4 regions of the Kitasatospora sp. NPDC041988 genome follow, and region 1 is predicted to be linked to each of the others. Evidence: riboswitches for the same ligand, from Rfam matches in the RefSeq annotation. Region 1 holds a riboswitch; each other region holds the start of a gene.

Region 1 (4,278 bases):
TGCGGCACCGACGTCCGGACCGAGGAACACGCCGCCCGGAACCTCTTCTGGTGCCCGACCTGCCAGCAGGCCTGAGGCCGCCGAGCCGGCCGAGCCGGCCGAGCCGGCCGGGCCTGAGCCGTCCCCGGCCGCCCGACCCGGTCCGGTCAGGAGCCGTCAGCCGTCCGTCCGCCCGCGGGCGACCGACCAGGCGGCGGCCGCGCCGGCCAGGCAGAGCGGCGTGTAGAGCGCCAGGTTGAGCGGGTAGAAGACCGAGCCGGTGTCGGCCCCGATCCCGGCCGCCCAGACCAGCCCGGCCAGCCCGCGGGCGAGCATCCCGCCGGCCACCGCGCGAGGGCCCCAGCGCAGCGCCACCGCGGGCAGCCGGCCGGCCAGGCCGTCCAGTACCCCGCCCCGGGCGAGGACCAGGGCCGCCCCCGTGAACAGCGCCGCGGCGAGCGGGACCAGGACCGGCGGGGTGAACGGCACGTCGGCGTTGAGCACGGCCTGGGAGAGCGACGCCGTGTCGGCCGCCGGCCAGGTGCTGCCGGTGGCCCAGTAGACGTGCAGCAGGCCGTCGGCGGCGAGCACGGCGGCGACGGCGAGGGCGGCGGTACGGCGGCGGTTCATGGTGGTCCCCCAGGGGATGCGACGGTGTGTCACCCGCAGGAGCGGCCCCGCCCGCCGGACGTTCCCGTGGCGAGCGTCACACCGGAAAGTCGCCCGGGAGAGGGAACGTCCGGGCCTCCCGCCGCCTCTGATGCGGATGTGGATGGTCCCGACACCCGAACCGCCAGCGACCCCGCCGCCCTGGTCCGCGCCGCCCAGCGCGGCGACCAACTGGCGGTGAGCGAGCTGCTGGAGCTGGTCACGCCCTACGTCCGCCGGCTCTGCGGCCCGATCGCCCTGGACGACGGCCCCGACGCGACCCAGGAGGCGCTGATCGCCGTCTTCCGCAAGCTGGGCCAGCTCCAGGACCCGGCCGCGCTGTTCGGCTGGGTCCGCTCGATCGCCGTCCGGGAGGCCGTCCGGCATGTGAAGCGGGTCGCCCGCTGCGTCCCGGCCGACCTCTCCGAACTGCCCCGCCCCGGTGATCCGCAGCTGGCCACCGACATCGAGGACGTCCTCGCCCGGCTCAGCCCCGAGCACCGGGCCGTCCTGGTGCTGCGCGACCTGGAGGGCCTGGACGAGCGGGCCACCGCCGACCTGCTGGGCGTGGCGGCCGGCACCGTGAAGTCCCGGCTCTCCCGGGCCCGACTCAGCTTCCGAAGGGCGTGGCAGCAGTGAGCGCGCAGACCCCCTGGCCGGTGGCGGCCTTCGACCCGGTGCGCCGACTGCACGTCATCGCCGCCGTCACCCCGGGCGCCGACGTCCGCGAGACGGTGATCGACGCGCCGTTCGACCAGGTCTGGGCCGTCGCGGCGGACCTGGAGGACGGGCTGCCGCGCTGGCTGCCGGATCTCCGCACCGTCCGCCTCACCGCGGGCCCGGCGGACGGCCGCGCCGAGGCCCTGGTGGTGGGACACAGCCGGCTGCGGGCCCGCTTCGACGTCGAGCTGACACCCGGCTGGTGCCTGATGCGCAGCCGCTTCCTGCTCGGCGGCATGGCGGCGCGCCCCGAGCCGGACGGCACCCGGTTCGCCTTCCTCGGCGCCTTCCGCCTCCCCGCCGCCGGCCTGGTCACCCGGGCCCTGCGGCCCGCCACCGACCCGCTGGCCCGGCGCTCGCTGCGCCGTTTCGAGCGGCTGGTGCGGCAGGGGTGACACCGGCCGCGGAACGGATGATGCCGGCTCAGGGCCCCCGTCGGGCCGGCAGGTGAGTCAGCCGGCCGCAGCGGTGGGCTCGTGGTGGTCCGTCGCGGAGCCGCCGGCGGTGTCGGGCGCCGGCTCGTGGTGCTCGGCGGCGGCGCATTCGTCCAGCAGGGGGCGCATGGCGTCGTCCACGAGCCGGTAGCGCACCACGCGTCCCTCCTTGTCCCCGGTGACCACGCCGGCTGTGCGGAGCAGCCGCAGCGCCTGGGAGACGGCGGGGTCGCGCATGCCGGTGGCGACCGCGAGGTCGCTGACGGCGAGCGGCCCGGCGCGGTGCAGGGCGAGCAGCAGGGAGAGCCGCCCCGGGTCGGCGAGCAGTGAGAACCGCTCGGCCCAGGACCGGACGTGCCCGGTGTCGCCGATGGCGGCGATGGCCTCGCAGACCCGGTGCCCGTCGATGGTGCGCTGACCCGCGCGGTCGGCCGGTACGAGATGCATGCGGACATTCTTGCAGGCCCCGGCCTGTGATCCTGGACACCTGCGCAGGTGCGCAGCCTTGCAACGGTGCTGCGCGGCCCCCTACGGTGTTGCCCGCCGTGGTGCTCGGGAAGACCGGTGACGGACCCTCAGGGTTCAAGTCCGGAGCGGCCCTCGCCACTGTGATCGGGGGAGTCGTCCGTACCCACGACGCCACTGGGCGCCTCGCGCGCCTGGGAAGGCGGGTACGGAAGCCCCGTCAGCCAGGAGACCGGCCACGGCATCTCACGAACGACTTTCCACGAGGTGCTGGAGCGTGATCCGCAGATGACCGTGCCCGAAACCGCCGCTGCTCCGGCGGCGCCGTCCGTCCTGCCCACTTTCCGCTGGAGGCGGGAGGACACCGTCCGCACGGCCGGGCTGATCGGGGTGATCCTGGCCATGCACGTGGTGGCGTTCGGGACGCTCATATTCCTGGTCGCCCCCGAGAAGTACGAGGTCGGCACCCAGGTCTTCGGGGTGGGCCTGGGTATCACCGCGTACACCCTCGGGATGCGGCACGCCTTCGACGCCGACCACATCGCGGTGATCGACAACACCACCCGCAAGCTGATGGCGGACGGCAAGCGCCCGGTCTCGGTGGGCTTCTGGTTCGCCCTCGGCCACTCGTCGATGGTGGTCATCATGGCCGCCCTGGTGGCGGGCGGCGCGCAGCTGGCCAACACGCTGATGGACGACGAGTCGGTCACCCACCAGTGGCTCGGCGTGGTCGGCACCTCCGCCTCCGGTGCCTTCCTCTACCTGATCGGCGCGCTCAACCTGGCCGCCCTGTTCGGCATCCTGAAGGTGTTCCGCTCGATGCGGGCCGGGCAGTTCGACGAGGCGGAGCTGGAGGAGCACCTCAACTCGCGCGGCTTCCTGGCCCGGGTGCTGAACCGGGCGACCCGCTCGATCACCCGGCCCGGCCAGATGTTCCCGGTCGGCATGGTGCTCGGCCTCGGCTTCGACACCGCGACCGAGGTGACCCTGATGGTGATGGCCGGCTCCGGCGCGGCCTCCGGGCTGCCCTGGTACGCGATCGTCTGCCTGCCGCTGCTGTTCGCGGCCGGGATGAGCCTGTTCGACACGCTGGACGGGACGTTCATGAACTTCGCGTACCAATGGGCGTTCTCCAACCCGGTACGCAAGGTGTACTACAACCTGACCATCACTGGACTGTCGATCGCGGTGGCGTTCATCATCGGCACCATCGAGCTGGTCGGGGTGCTGCACGAGAAGCTGGACCTCACCGACCCGGTCAGCGGCTGGATCGCGGACATCTCGCTGGACAACGTCGGCTACGCGATCGTCGGGCTGTTCGTGGTGGTCTGGGCGGCGGCGATCGCCTACTGGCGGCTCGCGGGGGTCGAGCAGCGCTGGAGCCCTCAGGCGGTGAAGGCGGCTGCTCCGGAGGACGCCGCGTCGGAGTCGGTGAAGTAGTCGGCGAAAGCAGCCGGCGAAGCAGCCGGCCCGTCAGGCCGCCGCGAGCAGCAGCGTCCCGGCCACGGCGAGCCCGGCACCGACCACCTGCACCGGGCGCAGCCGCTCCTTCAGCACCCCGCGGGCCATCAGCGCGGTGACCACCGGGTAGAGCGAGGCCAGCACGGCGGCCGCCGCGGCCGAGCCGCTGTGCGAGGCCAGCGCGTACGTGCCGTTGGCGGCGACGTCGGCCACGCCGACCGCGGTGAGCGCGGGGAGCCTCGCCCGCAGGCCGGGCAGGAGCCGGCTGCCGCCTCCGCCTTCGCCTCCGTCGCGGTGCAGGCTGAGCAGCAGCGCGCCGCCGCCGACGGCGACGTTGCAGAGCCGCTGGACGCAGAGCACCAGCAGCAGTCCGCCACCGGTGGAGGCGTGCGCGATCAGGGCCATCACCGCGCCGAAGCCGAAGGCGGCGCCAAGGGTGAGAGCCAGCACCCGCCGGGCGGCCGCCGGTCCGCCGCGCTCCGGCCCGCCGGCCAGCACGACGCCGACCACGGCGACCGCGATCCCGGCGGCCTGGCCGAGCCCGGGGCGCTCGCCCAATGCGAGTCCGACG
Region 2 (4,278 bases), on a different contig from region 1:
GCGGGGCTGGCGGGGGCGGGCTGTTGTGCGGGTGGGGTGCGGGGGTGGGCCTGGAGCTGACTCGGGGCTGACTCGGGGTGGCCCTGGAGTAGGAAGTCGGATGGGCCGACTTCCTACTCCGGCTGGTCGGGCGGGAGCCCTTTCTGTAGACCGGTCGTCATAAGTAGACCGGTCGATATATATAGACCGGTCGATATATGTGGACCGGTCAACATATTCGGGTGCCTGTTCAGCGGCGGCGGCGCGCTTGCCAGACGGTGCCCGCGGCCAGGACGGCGACGAGCACGGCGCCGGCGATCACGCCGAGGTCCGGGCCGCTGGTGCCGGGCGAGCCGTCGTTGCGCGCGGTGGTGGCAGCGGCGTCGGCGGAGGAACGGTCGGAGGGCTGATCGTTGGGCCGGCCGGCTCCGCCGAGCTGGTCGGCGCAGCCGGCCTTCGGATAGCCGGCGATGGCGCAGAGCAGCCCGTTGGTGTCGTACCGCAGCGGCGGGGCGACGGTGGCCAGCACCTCGGCCGAGCTGGCGTTGCCGGGCACGACGGCGCAGGCGGTGCGGGGCCCGGGCGGGGTCTCGCCGGCGGCGTCGGCGGCGGTGCCGAAGTCCAGGACGACACCTACGCGCTTACGCCCCTGCTGCGCGGGCGTGCTGCCGCAGACGGTGGCGAAGTCCGGGGCGGTGCCGGGGCGGGCGGCGTCCCGGCCGCCGTCGGGGCTGACGGCGAAGCGCCACCCGTCCACGCCGCCGTCCGGTGGCACGTACACGGCGGGCCCCTGCTGCTGGTAGGCCCATGCGCCGTCGGACCACTTCCAGAACGACCAGTACCGGTACCCGGCGGCCTGCGCCGGCGCGGCCCCGAGGACCAACAGGATCAGCACCCCGGCCACCACCCCGGCGACGAACCGGACGAGCGCGGGCGCCACCCGCCGACAGCGACTGGGAGCCGCGGGTGCGGGGGCGAGCGTTGCCGGGGCGGCCGGTGTCGGGGCGAGCGTTGCCGGGAGCCGGCCAGGCAGGCCGGCGGGCGGCAGCGGGGTGGTGGGCGCGGGCCTGCCGGTGACAGTCGGCCGGCCGGTCGCCACCGGCGCGTCCACGACCTGGCGATCCGTGACCTGGCGATCAGTGACCTGGCGATCCGTGACCTCGTGATCAGTGACCTGGCGATCCGTGACCCCGTGATCCGCGACCTCGTGATCCGCGACCCGCCGATCACGGACTCGCCGCTCCGCAACCCGCCGCTCCGCACCGGAACACGAGCTCGCGGCGCCTGCCCCGGGAGTCGGCCCGGCCGGGCCGGAGCCGGTCGGGGTGGCGGGGCTGGTCACAGCTTCGGGCCGCGCTTGCGCTGGATGCTCAGGAGCACGCCGCCGCCGATGCCGATGAGCAGGCCGATGCCGATCGGCCACCACTGGCCGATGCCGCCGTCCTTCTTCTCCTTCGCCGGCGCGGAGGCGGCAGCCGAGGCCGAGGCCGGGGCGGTCGCCTTGGGCGCCGGGCCGAGGGCGGTCAGCTGCGCGACGAGGTCGCCGCCGAACGAGGCCGGGTCGCGCTGGGCGGCCTGGGCGACGAGTAGCAGGGTGGCGGTGGCGGAGGCGTCGGTGCCGCCCTTGGTCCAGGCGGTGCCCTCCTTGGCCAGCCAGTCCACCGCGCCGGTGGCCTGCTGCGGGTGGCCGCCCTGGATCAGGCCGAGCGCGGCCCAGGCGGTGGCGGTGTAGTCGGGGGTCGGGGCGGCGCCGGGGGTGGTCAGGGTGAGGTGCTGCCCGCCGGCCGCGAGCTGTGCGGTGAGGTAGGCGCCCGTGGCCTCGCCGGAGTCGGCGCGCGGCACGGCTGTCGGCGCGGAGCCGCCCGTGCCGGTGGAGCCGTCCGCGCACGTGAGCGCCTTGGGCGCGGCGTCGGTCCGGTTGGTGTTGGTGACCGGCAGCTTTCCGCCGACCGCGGCCAGCGAGGCCTGGCCGGTGGCGAGGGCGTTCGGTTCGAGCGCGCCGTCCGGCTTGGGCTGGTAGGCGAAGGCGCCGCGCTGGTCGGCGGGGGCGGCGCAGCCGAGCTGGAAGAGCGCCAGCCCGTCGAAGGCGTTCTTTCCGGCCTTGGCGACGCCGGCCGGGTCCACCTTGGCGGCGAGCAGGGCGTTGACGGCGAGGCCGGTGGAGTCGGCGTCGCCGGGGCTGCCGGGATTGTAGGCCCAGCTGCCGTCCGCGTTCTGGTTGGCCTTGAGCCACTGGACGCCCTTGTCGACGGCGTCCTGGTGCCCGCCGAGCGCGACCAGCGCCTGGACGGCGACGGCGGTCGCGTTGCTGTCCTCGGTCGCGGCGGCGCAGGCGGCCGCGGTGTCCGCGCGGAACGACGGCCAGCCGCCGTCCGCACACTGCTGGCCGGTGAGCCAGGAGACGGCGGAGTCGGCGGGCGTCACCTTGGCGCCGGCCAGCGCGGTGAGGGCGAGCGACTGCCGCCACACCCCGTCGAACGTCGGGTCGCCCTTGCCGTAGAGGCCTTCGGGGACGGCGGCGGCGCTGGGCGAGGGGCTGTCGGCGAGGGCCGGAGCGGCGGCGCCGCCGGTGAGCAGCGCGGCGGACAGGGCGGCGGCGCCCAGGCGGGCGGCGGTGAGCATGGTGGAGGTGAGCCTTTCGGTGAGCGGTGGTGGCCCGGGTGGGCCGTTCCGTAGACCTCGACGGTGCCGGGTGCGGGTGTGCCCGGTGTGGCCGCTCGCCTCTCCCCGGGCATTCCGACTCGCCCGGCCGTCCAGCGCCGGGCTCACGGTTGCGGGGTCAGTGCCGGATTCGCACCGGCTTTCCCCGGAGGAGAAGCGGGATGGAGTTGTCCTGCGGGTCGACTTTAGCCGCCGCACGGGGGCTGCCGAACCGGCCCGGGCGAGAACAGGTTCCACTTGGCCGGCGAGGCGCCGCCACAGGGCCCGGCGAGCACCGGCGAGCGCCGGCACCGGCAGCGGCGAGGCGGCGACGGGCCGGCGGCAGGCCGACGTCAGGGCAGGGTGAGCAGCCGGGCGGCGGTGTGCAGGTCGGCGCGGACCTCGGCGATCGAGGAGCGGCCGGAGAGCCAGGACACCAGGGCCGAGTGCCAGGTGTGCTCGATCACCCGGACGGCGGCGCGCTGGCTGTCGGTGGGCGGCCCCGACTGGCCGATCGCGTCCAGGATGAGCTGGCCGGTGGCGGTGCTCACGAGGTCCACCTCGGTACTGACCGAGCGGTCCGCGAAGGAGAGCGCCCGGACCATCGCCTCCGCCAGCAGTGGTTCGCGCTGGAGCGCGTGGAACGCGCGGGTGAGTGTCTCGGCGACCCGCGGGGCCGGTTCGAGCTCGGCCGGAGGGTGCCGCCGGACGTGCTCCTGAAGGCTCTGCAACTGCTCCAGCATGACCGCGACCAGCAGATGTACCTTCGACGGGAAGTACCGGTAGAGGGTGCCGAGCGCCACCTGCGCGCCCTCCGCGACCTCCCGCATCTGCACCGCGTCGTACCCGCCGCGGGCCGCCAGCGCGGTCGCGGAGCGCAGGATCCGCCGCCGCCGTTCGGCCTGCCGGGCGGTCAGCGGCGGGCCGTCGGGGTGCGGCGCGGGCTGCGGTGCGGAGCGCGGCGCGGGGTGCGCCGCGGCGGGCGGCGCAGGGTGTGGTGCGGCGGGCGACGGCAAGGGTGCTCCCGGTGCGCGAGACTGGCGGGGTGCTCCTGAAGTGCCGGAGCAGGTCCGGAACGGTTCCGGAGCAGGTCCGTCCTGCCGGTCCGGTGGAGCAGGTCCGGCAGGTCGGGCGGGTGATCCGGCGTGGCGTGAATCACCAGCCCTGGCTCCTGACGAGAAGCTACGGGCCGGTATCTTCAAGGTCTCTCATTGTTCACATGGTCAGTGGCGAACTCCACACCACACTGAAACCTGATCTACTTTACCGACCGGCAGCACACCTAGCAGCAGAGATGGGGGCCGAGGATGACCGCGCAACCGCTGCGGATTGCCCTGCTGTCGTACCGCGGCGACCCGTTCTGCGGCGGCCAGGGCGTCTACGTACGGCACCTTTCCCGTGAACTGGCCCGGCTGGGCCACCACGTGGACGTGATCGGCGCCCAGCCGTACCCCGTACTGGACGAGGTCGAGGGCCCCGGCTCGGTCCGGCTGGTCGAGTTGCCCAGCCTGGACCTCTACCGCGCCGACGACCCGTTCCGCACCCCGGACCTCGCCGAGTACCGCGGCCCGGTGGACGTGCTGGAGGTCGCCACGATGCGCACCGGCGGCTTCCCCGAGCCGCTGACCTTCTCGCTGCGCGCCCGCCGGTACCTCGCCC
Region 3 (4,278 bases), on a different contig from region 1:
GTGGCGAGCCGGAAGGCGGCGGTGGCCCAGTCCAGGTAGGCCGGGCGGTCGCCGGCCCGCAGCGGCAGGGTCTCGCGCAGGGCCGGTTCGTCGACCTGGACGACGGTGGCACCGGCGGCCTCCAGATCGGTGACCTCGTCGCGCAGGGCGAGGGCGACCTGGAAGGCGGTCTCGGCGAGCGGCTGGTCGTCGCGGACGAAGGACCAGGCAAGCATGGTGACCGGGCCCGTCAGCATCCCCTTGACCGGACGGTCCGTCAGGTCCTGGGCGTAGCGGAACCAGTCGACGGTCATCGGGTGCGGGCGCGAGATGTCGCCGGCCAGCACCGGCGGGCGCACGTACCGGGTGCCGTACGACTGCACCCAGCCGTGCCGGGTGGCCAGGTAGCCGGTGAGCTGCTCGGCGAAGTACTGGACCATGTCGTTGCGTTCGGGCTCGCCGTGGACGAGCACGTCCAGCCCGGCCTTCTCCTGGAACGCGATCACCTCGCGCACCTCGGCCTCGATGCGCTCCCGGTAGGCGCCCTCGTCGATGCGGCCGGCGGTGAGGTCGGCGCGGGCGACGCGCAGTTCGGCGGTCTGCGGGAAGGAGCCGATGGTGGTGGTCGGCAGCAGCGGCAGGCCGAGTCGGGTGCGCTGGGCCTCGGCGCGCTCGGGGTAGGCCTGGGCCCGGCGGCCGTCGGCCTCGGTGACGGCGGCGGTACGGGCGCGGACGGCCGGGTCGCGGGTGATCGGCGAGCCGGCCCGGGAGGCGAGGTCGGCCCGGTTGGCGGCGAGTTCGGCGGCGATCGCGTCGGTGCCCTCGCGCAGGCCGCGGGCGAGCAGGGCGGTCTCGCCGGCCTTCTGACGGGCGAACGCGAGCCAGCGGGCGATCTGCGGGTCCAGGTCGCGCTCGTCGGCGGCGTCCAGCGGGACGTGCAGCAGGGAGCAGGACGGTGCGACGTCGACCCGGTCGGCGAGGCCGAGCAGGGTCGCCAGGGTGGTCAGCGACTTCTGCAGGTCGTTGATCCAGATGTTGCGGCCGTCGACCACGCCGGCGACCAGGCGCTTGCCGGGGAGTCCGCCGACGGCGGCGAGGGCGTCGAGGTTGGCCGCGGCCGAACCGGTGAAGTCCAGTGCGAGGCCGTCGACCGGCGCCTTGGCGAGCACGGGCAGCGCCTCGCCGAGGCGGTCGAAGTAGCTCGCGACGAGCAGCTTGGGCCGGTCGGTGAGGGCGCCGAGGTCGCGGTAGGCGCGGGCGGCGACGTTCAGCTCGGCCGGGGTGCGGTCCTGGACGAGCGCGGGTTCGTCCAGCTGCACCCACTCGGCGCCGGCGGCGCGCAGGTCGGCGAGGAGTGCGGCGTAGACGGGCAGCAGCCGGTCGAGCAGGGTGAGCGGCTGGAAGTCCTCGGCCACCCCGGGGGCCGGCTTGGCGAGCAGCAGGTAGGTGACGGGGCCGACCAGCACCGGCCGGGCGTCGTGGCCGAGCGCGACGGCCTCGCGCAACTCGGCCACCTGCTTGGCCGGGTTCGGGGTGAAGACGGTGCCGGGGCCGAGTTCGGGCACCAGGTAGTGGTAGTTGGTGTCGAACCACTTGGTCATCTCCAGCGGCGCGACGTCCTGGGTGCCGCGCGCCATGGCGAAGTAGCCGTCCAGCGCGTCGGCGTCGACGGCCGCCCGGTGGCGGGCGGGAATCGCACCGACGGCGACGGTGGCGTCCAGCACGTGGTCGTAGAGCGAGAAGTCGCCGGTGGGGACTTCCCGGATGCCGGCGTCGGCGAGCCGGCGCCAGTTCTCCCGGCGCAGGTCGGCGGCGGTGGCCAGGAGGGCGCCGGCCGCGACCGCACCCTTCCAGTAGCCCTCGATCGCCTTCTTGAGCTCCCGGTTCCGGCCCTGCCGGGGGTAGCCGTGGGCGGTGGCCCGGGTTGCCGCGGCTGCGGAATTCGCTGTCAAGGGACTCTCCTTCGCGAGCCTGTCTCCTGTGGTCCCCGATGACGGGACGCAGGCGCGAAGGGTGACGAACCGGGCGGGGCCACGAGCGCACGAAGAGCGCCCAACCCGCCTGGTATGTACGCCGACCCGCCCACGAGGTCACCGGGATGGCCGCGCGCGATCGGTCGCGTGCGGGCAACGGGCAGGTCTTCGGACTCGCGGGCACGGCCGCCCCCGAAAGGGCGGACACCTACTGGCCGTCGCTTCCCAGACCCGGCCGGGCCCAGTGCGTATGACGGCGTTCGTTCCCACTCACCGCTGCGGGGCAGTCCCGGATTCCCACCGGGTTCCCTCTTGCGACGCGCCTGCCTGGCGGGCAGGGCGAACCAGCTGCCCGGCCAGCTTAGAGGGAGTCCGGCAGCCGGCGGACAGGGATTGGCTCAAGTCGTCCACATTCCGAGACGGCACCGGCCGGGGCTTCGGGCTCCGAACGAGGCGAAGCAGTGACAGGGCGCGCCACGAGGAGTCGACCGACCGGTAGCTCACAGGATGATGACGATTGAACAAGCAGCACCCCCCAGGCGACTAAGGGCGCCCTTATTTAGGCTAGCCTCACCTCATGCATCACGCCCTGCTGGCCGCGACCACGGCCGGATACACCATGCCCCAGCCCTGGCGGCTCCTCACCAAGGCCGGCTACTTCATCGGCCTCAGCGGAGCCATCGGCGCCACCATCACGTACGCGACCACCGTGCGCCCCGCGCTGCGCGCCGCGGAAACCAGCGGCCAGGACGCCGAGGTCCTGCGAAGAAGATCGGCGACCTACCTCGCCTGGGCAGGGGTGGTGCTGCTGATCGCCGGTTACTTCCAGCTCGCCGCCCGTCTCGCCCGCGCCGGCAAGGGCATGCCGTTCGGCGACGCCCTCGCCCCGGACCGGATCTGGGACTACCTCCACGCCCCGGCCGCCAAGGGCGCCTGGATCGCCCAGGGCACCGTCTACCTGGTCCAGAACGCTGTCCTGGCCGTCGCGGCCGCAGCCCTGATCGCCCTCTTCATACCGGCCAGCCGCCGCCACACGGACGCCATCGCCCTCACCGCGCTGCCGCTCTCCCTCGCCGTCACCCTGATCGCGGCCGTCCCCGCCACCAAGCCCGCCGACCTCGACCGCTGGCTCGACCTCGTCTTCGACCAGACCCACATCATCTCCGGCGTCGTCTGGCTCGGCGGCCTCGCCCTCCTGGTCGCGCTCGCCGGCACCCGCGGCCGCCTCGGCGACGGCGCCGGCCTTCTCTGGGCCGACATGTGGCGCCGGTTCAGCCTCGTCGCCATGATCTGCGTCGGCGCCGTCACCATCTCCGGCCTCTGGCTCAGCTGGAAGCACGTCGGTGCGATCTCCCAGCTCTGGACCACCGGCTACGGCATCGCCCTGCTGGTCAAGATCCTCCTGGTCGCCGGCCTCGTCGCCGCGGGCGCCTTCAACCAGTTCCGGCTGATGCCCCGCATCGCCCAGGCCCGCCGCGCCGACGACAGCTCCTCCCTCCTCCACCTGACCCTGCGGCACTTCCCGAAGGTCGTCTGGGGCGAGGTCGCCCTCGGCGTCGCCGTCCTCGTGGTCATGCCCTTCCTCGCCGGCTCGGCCCGTACCGAGTCCGGCAGTGCCAAGGCCGTCTCCTCCGGCAGCATCTTCGCCGCCGGGGCCGCCCTCGTCATCGCGCTGGCCGTCTCGCTCTACGCCACGGCCAAGGCCTCCGACGCCCTGTCCCGCCGCCCGGCAGCGGACGCCGCCTGAGCCGGTACGCCGAATCCCGACCACCGACCGCAGAAGGCCGCCCCGCGCCGATCCTTGGCAGGGGCGGCCTTGCCGTACGCCCACCCGCCCGGCGCCGCGCACGCTCGCCGCCCTCCGGTGCCGGACGCCACTCGGCCGGGGCTACCGCAGCGACCTCCGGACCGCCCCGAATCCCGGTGGCGATCCTTCCTGTCGGCCGCCCCGGGCCGGCGGGGAGCAGTGGCGGCGAAGGCGCCGTCGCCCCCTGTCGCCGCTCAGCCGGCGCAGGCGCATCCGGCAGCGCTCTTCGCCTCGACCGGCGTCCGCTGGGGATCGACCGCCTGCTCGTCGGGAGTGCAGCAGGCGGTGGTGCCGCAGCAGGCGTCCGGCGCGGCGGCAGCGCTCCTGCCGAGGGTGTCGGCGTCGGACTTGACGACGTAGACCTCCCAGGGCTCCTCACCGGGGCCGGTGACCCAGACCTTGTCCTGGAGGGCGTAGCAGCAGGAGGTGTCGTTCTCCTCGAAGGTGGCCAGGCCGGCCTCCTTGAGGCGGCCGGCGGCGGCGGTGACCTGCTCGGTGGAGGCGACCTCGACGCCGAGG
Region 4 (4,278 bases), on a different contig from region 1:
TCTGCAGGGCGATGGTGGCGCCGAGCGACCAGCCGTAGAGGAGGATCCGGCCGGCGCCGCTGTCCAGGGCGAGCCGCACGGCCGCCTCGACGTCCCGCCACTCGGTCTCGCCGAAGTGGCCGAGGCCGTCCGGGGACGCGGGGGCGCCCGCGTCCCCGCGGTAGGTGACGGCCAGGACGGGCAGGCCGAGCCGGTCCAGCAGCGGAAGCACCGGGAGGGTCTGCTGCCGGTCGGCGCCGGCGCCGTGGATCAGCACGACCCAGGTACCGCGCTTGCCGTCGAGGTACCAGGCGGGCAGGGCCCCCAGCTCGCCCGCCGCGGAGGTCTCGGAGTACGGCAGGCCGAGGGCGCTGGTCGGGTCGCCGAGGTGGACGCGGGGGGTGAAGCGGACGGCGGTGCCGGGTGTCAGGGTGCCGCGGTCCGCGCGGGCCAGCCGCCGGGTGACACCCTGCTCGTCGCTGTGCAGGATCTCGTCGACCACGGCGTGCCCGCCGTCGCCCCACTCCACGGCCCAGCGGCCGGGGCGGGCGCTCTCCGGGCTGCGGGTGAAGGTGGCGCGTCCGGCGGCGAGGGCCTGGACCAGGACGGGGCCGGCGGCCCGCTCCCGGCCCGCCGGGCGGACCATCCGCTCGGAGGCCCGTCGGCCGATGACCAGCACGGCGGCCCCGGTACCGACGACGGCGGCCGCCACGGCGGCCGCGGTTCCCCAACGCATATCGCTCCCCGCTCTGTTGGTCGCGGACTGGGCAGTGTGCCCACCAGTGTCGCGGACTGGGCAGTGTGCCCACCAGTCCACTCGCGGGGGCGGCGGCCGGCCACCGGACACGGCCGTCCGGGTCATGCCGGGCTCGCTCCGGGGCGCGTGCCGGGAAGACGCTCAGGCCGGGATCTCGGTCTCCAGCCGCCCGAGCAGCTCCCAGAACCGCTCGCCGAGCGGCCGCTCCGGCTGCGTGCTCCGCGCCGCCGGGGCCGGGGAGCCCCAGCTGCCGGCGCCCCAGTGGGAGGAGACCTGGTTCTCGTTCTGCAGCGCCGTCAGCACGGCGGCGAGCTCGCTCTCGTCGACCGGCACGATCCGGCCGATCGCCCGGACGTGCGCCTGCCAGCGGCCGTCCACACACTGCCGCAGCCGCTGGTCGAGCTCGTCCCGACGGCCCGTCACCGCGACCAGCTCGCGCAGGGTCAGGCCGAGCACCTGGGCGAGCGCGTACGTCTGCTCCTGGTCACCGTCCCAGCGGCCGGTGGCCTCGGCCCGCTGGTAGTGGTGCAGGGCCATGCCGATCCTGCGGGCCGCGTTCTCCTGGTTGAGCTCGCGGGCGACCCGGAAGTCCCTCAGCCCGGCCGGGCGGACGCCCATCAGCTGGGCCGGCGGGCACCAGAGGGCGCGGGCCAGCGCGATGAACTCCTCCTCGGTGGGGCGCAGCTCGCCGCTCTCCCAGCCGAGCACATGGGCGGGCAGCAGCCGCACGCCGTGCGCGGCCATGCCCTCGGCCACCCGCTCGGGGGTCAGGCCCAGGCCGGCGCGATGCGCGCGGGCGGCCGCGGGCGAGAAGGGCACCGGGGGCACGGCGGGTGGCTGTCTTCGTCGCATGGCCCGACGGTAGGGGTCGGTGGTTGGACTGCCCCAGCCGCCGAACACACGAAGCGCGACTGTAGGGCTCTACAGGCCGCTGGACGATCGCACAGGCTGTCATGCCCCTGCGGGGGGTGACGATCAGAGGTAGCGACGGGGACGGAAACGGGGCGGGAAACATGAAGACCGTGTGACCAAACCCTCCGTGACCTTGGTTGACTCGCGGTTCGGCCGCGTGATGGGATCCTTCAGCCAATACGGAGGCATGCAGAGGAAGCCGGTGAGAGTCCGGCGCGGTCCCGCCACTGTCACCGGGGAGCACGTCCGGACGATGCCACGGCGGGCCGTCAGAAGCCGCTGGAAGGCCCGGGAGTGCGTTCGACCCGGAAGCCAGGAGACTCTCGCCCCCGGTACGTCGATCCAGGGCGCGGACCCTGAGTGAGGACACGCACGCCATGCAGGCTGCCCCGCCCCTCCGAGCCCTCTGCTGTCCGCCGTGCGCCCGCTGACCCGCGCCGCCGCCTTCGCGCTGGGTGCCGCCGCGGGGTATCTCGCCGACGCCCGGTTCGCCGACCCGCGCCGCGGCCACCCGGTGGCCGTCTTCGGCAGCGCGGCCGGCCGGCTGGAGAAGCGGCTCTGGCGCGACCACCGGGCCGCCGGCACCGCCTACACCGCGCTCTGCGTGGGCACCGTCGCCGCCGGCGCGGTGGCCGCCGAGCGCGTCCTCGGCCGCCGGCCGCTGGGCCGGGCCGCGCTGGCCGCCGCCGCGACCTGGACGGTGCTCGGCGGCACCTCGCTGACCCGCGAGGCCCGGACCATCGCCCGCTCACTGAACGCCGGCGACCTGACGGCGGCCCGCGCGCGGCTGCCGCACCTGTGCGGGCGCGACCCGAGCGCGCTGGACGAACAGCAGATCGCCCGCGCGGTGGTCGAGTCGGTCGCCGAGAACACCGCAGACGCCGTGGTGAACGCGCTGGTCTGGGGCACGGTCGCGGGCACGCCCGGGCTGCTGGCGTTCCGGGCCGTCAACACCCTGGACGCGATGGTCGGCCACCGTTCGCCGCGGCACGCCCGGTTCGGCTGGGCCTCGGCGCGGCTGGACGACGTGGCGGGCTGGCCGGGCGCCCGGCTGACCGCCCTGCTGACGGTGGCCGCCGCGCCCGAGCCCCGGACCGCCTGGCGGGTCTGGCGCCGGGACGGCTCCGCGCATCCGAGCCCCAACGCGGGCCAGGCCGAGTCGGCCTTCGCCGGAGCGGTCGGCGTCCGGCTCGGCGGGACCCTGAACTACGGCTCGCGCGTCGAGCACCGGCCGGTGCTGGGCGCGGAGCTGCGGCCGGTGACGGTGGACGACATCGAACGCGCCTGCCGGCTCTCCCGCCGGGTGGGCGCGCTGGCACTGGGTACGACCGTGGCCGGGCACCTGGTGATCCGGGCTTTCACGAGAAGGAGGGGGAACGCATGAGCAACGCGCTGCTGGTCGCCGGAACGACCTCGGACGCGGGCAAGAGCGTGGTCACCGCGGGTATCTGCCGCTGGCTGGCCCGGCAGGGTGTCGCCGTCGCGCCGTTCAAGGCGCAGAACATGTCGCTGAACTCCTTCGTCACCGCCGACGGCGCCGAGATCGGCCGCGCCCAGGCGATGCAGGCCCAGGCGGCCAAGGTGGAGCCCGAGGCGGCGATGAACCCGGTGCTGCTCAAACCGGGCGCGGACGGCCGCAGCCAGGTGGTGCTGCTCGGCCGCCCGGTGGCCGAGGTGGGCGCGCTGGACTACCGCGAACGCAAGCCCGTCCTGCTGGAGCGCGCCCTGGAGTGCCTGGCCGACCTGCGCCGCCGCTACGACGTGGTGGTCTGCGAGGGCGCCGGCTCTCCCGCCGAGATCAACCTGCGGGACCGCGACATCGCCAACATGGGCCTGGCCACCGCCGCCGGGCTGCCGGTCGTGGTCGTCGGCGACATCGACCGCGGCGGGGTGTTCGCCGCGATGTACGGGACGCTGGCGCTGCTCTCGGCACAGGACCAGCGGCACGTGGCCGGCTGGTTCGTCAACAAGTTCCGGGGCGACGCGCGGCTGCTCGCGCCCGGCCTGGAGATGCTGCGCGAGCTGACCGGCCGCCCCGTGCTGGGCACCCTGCCGATGCTGCCGGACCTCTGGCTGGACGCCGAGGACTCGCTCGACCTGTCGACCGTGGTCGACCGGACCGCCGGGCGCGGGCCGCTCGGCGCGGACGTGCTGCGGGTGGCCGTGGTGCGCTTCCCCCGGCTCTCCAACTTCACGGACCTGGACGCGCTGGCCCAGGAGCCGGGCGTCCTGGTCCGCTGGGCCACCCGGCCCGAGGAGCTGGCCGACGCCGACCTGGTCGTCCTGCCCGGCACCCGTGCCACCGTCGCCGACCTGGCCTGGCTGCGCGAGCGCGGCCTGGAGCAGGCGATCAGGGCGCGGGCGGCGGCCGGACTGCCGGTCCTCGGGGTCTGCGGCGGCTACCAGATGCTGGCGCGCACCATCGTGGACGAGGTCGAGTCCAAGGCCGGCGCCGTCGACGGCCTCGGGCTGCTGCCCACGCACGTCCGCTTCGGTGCCGAGAAGGTGCTCGGCCAGCCGGTCGGCGAGGCGTACGGGCAGCGGGTCGAGGGGTACGAGATCCACCACGGGGTGGTGTCCGTCGAGGGCGGGGAGGCGTTCTTCTCTGATGACCAGGGGCAGAGCCTGGA

The links. Region 1 has a riboswitch for cobalamin ahead of nicT (Nickel transporter NicT). Riboswitches for the same ligand answer to the same signal wherever they lie in the genome.
Region 2: another riboswitch for cobalamin. It lies ahead of ACZ6NC_RS02975 (prenyltransferase/squalene oxidase repeat-containing protein); the one in region 1 lies ahead of nicT (Nickel transporter NicT).
Region 3: another riboswitch for cobalamin. It lies ahead of metE (5-methyltetrahydropteroyltriglutamate--homocysteine S-methyltransferase); the one in region 1 lies ahead of nicT (Nickel transporter NicT).
Region 4: another riboswitch for cobalamin. It lies ahead of ACZ6NC_RS14305 (cobalamin biosynthesis protein); the one in region 1 lies ahead of nicT (Nickel transporter NicT).

What each region holds. Positions count from the first base shown of each region.
Region 1 is NZ_JBVJCO010000010.1:47,875-52,152, reverse strand. Features, by position in the region: gene ACZ6NC_RS12735 (Fpg/Nei family DNA glycosylase) at 1-75, shown strand, start outside; gene ACZ6NC_RS12730 (DUF3995 domain-containing protein) at 157-609, opposite strand; gene ACZ6NC_RS12725 (RNA polymerase sigma factor) at 748-1,266, shown strand; gene ACZ6NC_RS12720 (SRPBCC family protein) at 1,263-1,742, shown strand; partial or broken gene ACZ6NC_RS12715 (ArsR/SmtB family transcription factor) at 1,887-2,228, opposite strand; cobalamin riboswitch at 2,311-2,501, shown strand; gene nicT (Nickel transporter NicT) at 2,535-3,686, shown strand; gene ACZ6NC_RS12705 (EamA family transporter) at 3,720-4,278, opposite strand, start outside.
Region 2 is NZ_JBVJCO010000002.1:5,610-9,887, forward strand. Features, by position in the region: gene ACZ6NC_RS02970 (SCO2322 family protein) at 230-919, opposite strand; gene ACZ6NC_RS02975 (prenyltransferase/squalene oxidase repeat-containing protein) at 1,318-2,601, opposite strand; cobalamin riboswitch at 2,689-2,809, opposite strand; gene ACZ6NC_RS02980 (TetR family transcriptional regulator) at 2,973-3,635, opposite strand; gene ACZ6NC_RS02985 (glycosyltransferase family 4 protein) at 3,927-4,278, shown strand, end outside.
Region 3 is NZ_JBVJCO010000065.1:16,962-21,239, forward strand. Features, by position in the region: gene metE (5-methyltetrahydropteroyltriglutamate--homocysteine S-methyltransferase) at 1-1,931, opposite strand, end outside; cobalamin riboswitch at 2,095-2,316, opposite strand; gene ACZ6NC_RS38820 (CopD family protein) at 2,530-3,699, shown strand; gene ACZ6NC_RS38825 (ArsI/CadI family heavy metal resistance metalloenzyme) at 3,954-4,278, opposite strand, start outside.
Region 4 is NZ_JBVJCO010000011.1:158,280-162,557, reverse strand. Features, by position in the region: gene ACZ6NC_RS14315 (alpha/beta hydrolase family protein) at 1-715, opposite strand, end outside; gene ACZ6NC_RS14310 (transcriptional regulator) at 878-1,588, opposite strand; cobalamin riboswitch at 1,813-1,973, shown strand; gene ACZ6NC_RS14305 (cobalamin biosynthesis protein) at 2,067-3,032, shown strand; gene ACZ6NC_RS14300 (cobyric acid synthase) at 3,029-4,278, shown strand, end outside.